2 linked regions of the Magnetococcus marinus MC-1 genome follow. Each later gene encodes a partner of the first gene's protein in a complex. Links are inferred from orthologs where the notes say so. Each region holds a gene or a part of one and is shown on either strand. Other genes may lie near its edges.

Evidence for each region. Proteins that work in one complex are often made in the same cells at the same time.
Region 2: the proteins of accC (region 1) and accD are in contact, whole or in part, in a solved structure (PDB 8UXZ), measured with the Escherichia coli proteins. The link is inferred for Magnetococcus marinus MC-1 from one-to-one orthologs.

What each region holds. Positions count from the first base shown.
Region 1 is NC_008576.1:798,087-800,900, forward strand. It holds accC (acetyl-CoA carboxylase biotin carboxylase subunit), read right to left. Parts: upstream 2,170-2,814; coding sequence 832-2,169; downstream 1-831. Other genes in the region: MMC1_RS03405 (phosphoribosyltransferase), read right to left, coding at 188-766; accB (acetyl-CoA carboxylase biotin carboxyl carrier protein), read right to left, coding at 2,174-2,662; aroQ (type II 3-dehydroquinate dehydratase), read right to left, coding at 2,674-2,814. UniProt on the Escherichia coli protein: This protein is a component of the acetyl coenzyme A carboxylase complex; first, biotin carboxylase catalyzes the carboxylation of the carrier protein and then the transcarboxylase transfers the carboxyl group to form malonyl-CoA.
Region 2 is NC_008576.1:2,965,049-2,968,042, forward strand. It holds accD (acetyl-CoA carboxylase, carboxyltransferase subunit beta), read right to left. Parts: upstream 1,973-2,994; coding sequence 1,028-1,972; downstream 1-1,027. Other genes in the region: MMC1_RS11940 (bifunctional folylpolyglutamate synthase/dihydrofolate synthase), read right to left, coding at 1-1,023; MMC1_RS11950 (phosphoribosylanthranilate isomerase), read right to left, coding at 2,018-2,650; trpC (indole-3-glycerol phosphate synthase TrpC), read right to left, coding at 2,653-2,994.

The DNA.
Region 1 (2,814 bases):
GCCCATGTAAATGTCATTTATATTCTTTTCAACACTGGTATGATCGCGTTTAATACGTAGTCATGTATATCGCGCGCGTCCCTAATCGAAATTCTCCACCTGCGGTGCTGTTGTGACGCTGTGGGCGAGGAGGAGGGTTGGGTGCCTATCTGATCAAAGAAGCAAGGCGGCGGTGGGCCGGGGGGGGTTACAGGAACTCTTCGGGCTCGTCGGCGCGAATAGCCTGCGCGTATGGCCACCAAGCGTAGAGATTGCGCATGCCGCGAAATTGCTGATTTTCATCCAGCCCATAGCCCACCAGCCGGGTATCGGGCACCTCAAAACCCACATAGCGGACAGGTATTTTTTCCGCACGCTCAACGGTTTTGTGCAGTAATACCGCAAACTGTATGGAGGTCGGCTGCAACGGCTGTAAGCCCTGCATAAGGCGCATGGCGCTGTGGCCTTGGTCCAACAGGGCGTCCACCACCCATATATCTTTACCCCGCAACAAATCTTCATCTTCGCGGCTAAAAATGGGCAGGTGGGCACAGGGACGGGCATTGGTAAAAGCCACCGGCACCGTATGATCCAGCGCCCGCATTAAGTCGGCGGCAAATACAAAGCCCCCCTTTAAGACCACCAGAAAAACGGGGTCTTTGCCCACCATATCGCCACGTATCTGCACCCCCAGTTCCGCAACCCGCAGTGCAATATGGGCGCGGTCAATAAAGGGTTCCAGATGATCCAGATTGGCTTTGGCTTCGGCGTTTTGGGTCACGGTCATCCCTATTCTAATAAAAAAAACGGGCCTTTGATGCCGTACCAAAGACCCGCTCGTGTGCCGCTGGCTCACTTTCCTAAAAAACGCTCCAGAAAGTGCAGGTCATAGGTGCCACTAATAAAGGTGGCATCCTGCATAATGCGCTGGTGCAGGGGAATGGTGGTGGAAATGCCGCAGATGATATACTCATCCAACGCCCGCCGCATGCGGGTTACGGCCTCTTCACGATTGCGCCCATGCACAATCAACTTGCCGATCATCGAGTCATAATGCGGGGGAATGCGATACCCGGTGTAGCAGTTGGAATCCACCCGCACCCCACCACCACCCGGCGCATGATACTCTGTAATCAGCCCGGGCGAGGGGAGAAAGGTCTCTGAATCCTCGGCATTGATGCGGCACTCGATGGAGTGGCCGCGCATGACAATATCTTCCTGGGTAAAGCTCATGGGCAGATTGGCGGCAATACGGATCTGCTCTTTAACCAGATCCATGCCCGTGACCATCTCCGTAACCGGGTGTTCCACCTGAATACGGGTGTTCATCTCCAAGAAGTAAAAGTTGCCCTTGTCGTAGAGGAACTCAAAGGTGCCCGCCCCTTCATAACCCACAGCATGGGCCGCCTTGGCCGCGAGGGTGCCCAATCTATGGCGCTCTTCTGGTGAGACCGCTGGAGAGGGAGCCTCTTCCAAAATTTTCTGGTGACGCCGCTGCAACGAGCAGTCCCGCTCGCCCAAGTGTACAGCATTGCCGTGACGGTCGCACATAATCTGGATCTCCACATGGCGGGGAGCTTCCAGATATTTTTCAATATAGATGGCGTCGTTGCGGAAAAACTGCCGGGCTTCGTTGCGGGCTACCGTGTAGGCGCGGATCAAGCCCGCCTCGGCATGCACCACCTTCATACCCCGTCCACCGCCGCCGCCAACGGCCTTGATGATGACCGGAAAACCAATTTCACGGGCAATACGCAGGGCATCCTCTTCGCTATTGACGGCACCTTCGCTGCCCTGCACCACCGGTACCCCGGCGGCAATCATGGTTTTACGCGCCTGCACCTTGTTGCCCATCAGCCGGATTACTTCCGGTTCGGGGCCAATAAAGGTCAGGCCAGAGGCTTTGACAATCTCGGCAAACTCTGGATTTTCTGAAAGAAAACCATATCCAGGATGGATCGCTTCGGCATCCGACACCTCAGCCGCCGCCATGATGGAAGAGATGTTGAGGTAGGAGTCCATGGAGGAGGGGGGACCTACACAGACGGACTCGTCGGCCACCTTAACATGCATCGAGTCGGCATCGGCGGTGGAGTGAATGGCCACCGTTTGAATGCCCAACTCTTTACAGGCGCGATGCACCCGCAGGGCGATTTCGCCCCGGTTGGCGATTAATACTTTCTTAAACATGGCGTTACACCGGCTCGATGAGGAATAGCTCTTCACCAAACTCGACCGGGCTGGCATTGTCCACTAAAATTTTCACCAGCCGCCCGGAGTGTTCGGATTCGATCTCATTCATAAGCTTCATCGCTTCGATGATGCAGAGCACCTGGCCTTTTTCCACCATTTCACCCTCTTTAACAAAGGCGGCGGCATCCGGGGAGGGGGATTTGTAGAAAGTGCCCACCATCGGTGAGGTGACCACCACGGCATTGCCCCGATCGCTGCTGGTCTCGGCAGTGGCCAGAGCGGGTGCCGCAGCCGGTGCGCCATGATAGCCCGGTGCTTGGGCCATATAGTGCTGGGGTGGGGCCATATAGTGCTGGGGTGGGGCTGTCATATAGGTGGGTTGTATGCCACGGCTGATACGCACCGTGCTGCCCTCCTGACAAACTTCAATCTCCGACACATCGGTGTCGTCGAGCATTTTGATCAATTGACGAATCTCTTTGAGATCCATATTACGCTTCCTTATGGCTTAGATGCTACCTGACTCTCAAGGTGGGTGATGCCGGCTTCCATGGCGTATGCATAACCACGTATGCCCAGCCCAACCACCTGTCCCAGGGCGATGTCGCTAACGTAAGAGTGGTGTCTGAAGGGTTCCCGTTT
Region 2 (2,994 bases), 2.2 Mb from region 1 along the record:
CATCAAGGCGAAAAGCATGACATCCACCCGCCCATATTGGCGAAAAAAATCAGCACACACCTGTGCACCCGCCGGATTGTGCGCCCCATCCAGCCACACCTCCGGTGCATCCCCCACCCGCTCTAACCGCCCTGGCCAGCGCACAGCGGTAAGACCCGCTGCATAGGCCGAAGAGGGTACCGACCAGCCTTGCGCGACAAGCTGGCGCACCATGGCCACCGCTTGCGCCCCATTGTGGTATTGGTGCGCCCCCAATAATCCCGGCTCTGGCAGCATCAGTTGCCCCACGCCATCGGAATACCACCAACCGGCCCCCTCGTTATTCTGCCCCCAGCGGTAATCCTGCCCGGCTACCTGCACCGGTGCCCCCACCTGCTGGGCCTGCTGCACCAACACAGCCAGCGCCTCATCCTGGGCCGGGGCCAATACCGCAGGCACCCCAGCTTTTAGAATGCCCGCCTTCTCCTGGGCAATCTGCGCCATGCTCGTACCAAGATAACTTTGATGATCCAACCCCATGGCAGTAATGGCCGTCAGCACCGGTTGCACCACATTGGTGGCATCCAACCGTCCCCCGAGCCCCGTCTCTAACACCACCACCAAAGATGGGTCGCTTGCCTGCCAATGGGCCATTACCGCAAAGGCGGTCGCGGTTAAGCGCTCAAAAAATGTAGCCTGTTGGGATTGAGGTAGCGCCAGCACCTGCTGGGCGTAGTACCGTAATAAAGCATCCTCTACCGGTACGCCGTTGTATTGGATACGCTCATGAATGGTCACCAGATGCGGCGAAGTATAGGCGGCCACTGAACGACCCGCTTGCCGCAGTATCGCCCCAAAAAAAGCGATCACCGAACCCTTGCCATTGGTACCCGCCACATGCACCACCGGCCCCAGCCGCCGCTGAGGGTTGCCCATGGCCTGCAACAGGTCAAGCATACGCGCCAATTTCAGTTCGATGATACAATCGGCCCGTGACTCACTTTGTGCCAGCAGGGCATCGAGCACCGAGAGGGATGCACTCAAGCAATTAAGCTCCCGCCGTCTCTTCAGCGTTTTCGTCACCATCGCTTTCAGGAATGATATCCACCCGACTTACCACAGGCTCCTGCCACGAGGTCATGCGGGCCAACAGATCTGAGAGCGTATCGCGCATTTTATCGCGGCTGACAATCATATCTAGAAAACCGTGCTCCAACAGATATTCACTGCGCTGAAAACCGGGGGGCAGTTTTTCCCGCACCGTCTGCTCAATCACACGGGGGCCAGCAAAACAGATCAAAGCGTTGGGCTCACCAATATGAATATCCCCCAGCATGGCAAACGAGGCCGTTACCCCGCCGCTGGTGGGGTCGGTCAGCACCACGATAAAGGGCAACCCCTTCTCTTCTAACTTGGTCAGCGCCGCTGAGGTTTTAGCCATCTGCATGAGAGAGAAAATCCCCTCCTGCATACGCGCCCCACCCGAAGCCGCAAACAGTACATAACCGCAGTTGGCCTGGGCTGCTGCCAGCGCACCATGGGCTACCTTCGCCCCCACCACCGAGCCCATCGAGCCACCTAAAAAATGAAAATCAAAGGCGGCCACCACCGCAGGCACCCCTTTAATGGTGCCCTTAAAGAGCCTTAGCGCATCGTTTTGGCCGGTCTTCTTTTGGGCATCCTTAATGCGGTCCCGATACTTTTTGGTATCCTTAAATTTAAGAGGGTCCGCAGGCTGAATATGGGTCAGCAGCTCTTCACGACCCTCTTCATCCATGGTGATATCAATGCGCCGCTGCCCCGAGGTACGAAAATGGTTGTCGCAGTGGGGACAGACATCCAAACTCCGCTCCAGCTCTTTTTGAAACAGCGCCTGCCCACAGTTGGGGCACTTGATCCAGAGACCTTCCGGGGTCTGTGCCCGGCGGCTTTCGCTCTTAATCTTGGGCAGAAGACGGGTCAACCAGCTTTTGGCTTGGGAATCTTCGGTCATCGTTCCACCTATGCAAAGTTACCCCCCGGCAAAAACCGGGATCGCTTATAGTCCGGCACCATCCTGAGCACGGCGAACCGCTGCCACAAAACGGTGCATCTTATTATGATCTTTCTTACCAGGGGCTGACTCCACACCGCTGGAGACATCCACCCCATAGGGCTGCACCTGCCGCACCGCAGCCTCCACATTGTCCGGATCAAGTCCACCGGCCAAAATCCATGGCTTGGGCAATTCGGCCTGCCCCAACAACTGCCAATCAAAACAGGCTCCCGTACCACCATAGCTGCCCTTGATCTTGGCATCCAACAACAGCGCCCCCACCGGCCAACGCGCTAAATCGTGCAGGTCCGCCGCCTCCGCCACCCGGATAGCACGAATAGCCCGCGCCCCCCAAGCCCGACACTGCGCCGGCGACTCATCCCCGTGCAGTTGAATACGATCCAAGCTACACAGCGCGGTGGTAGAAGCGATCCACTGGGCTGTGGCATTGACAAACAACCCCACCACCGTCATAAACGGCGGCAGATCACCCCGCCACTGCGCCACCTGTTGCGGCGTAACCGCTCTAGGTGAACCGGGATAAAAGACCAAGCCCATGGCATCGGCCCCAGCATCATGGGCCGCCCAAGCATCCGCGAGGGAGGTAATGCCGCATATTTTAATCTTTACCGCCACCCTCAGACCACCTCTCGCCCCAGCAACTGCGCCAGCGCACCACCCGGCTCCCCACCACGCATCAACGATTCACCAATCAAAAAGCTAAAGATGCCGGCCTCGTTCAAACGAGCCAGATCCTCCGGCGTGTTCAAGCCGCTCTCGGAGATCGCCAAACGCCCCTTTTCCATCCGTGCCGCCAAGCGAAAACTGGTCTCAATGTCGGTCACAAAGGTTTTGAGATTGCGGTTATTAACCCCCATCAACGGGGTTTTTAGTTCGTGGGCCTGTTCCAGCTCACGCTCATCATGCACCTCAACCAGCACATCCATACCCAGCTCCCGCGCGGCGGCCTCTAGCTCTTG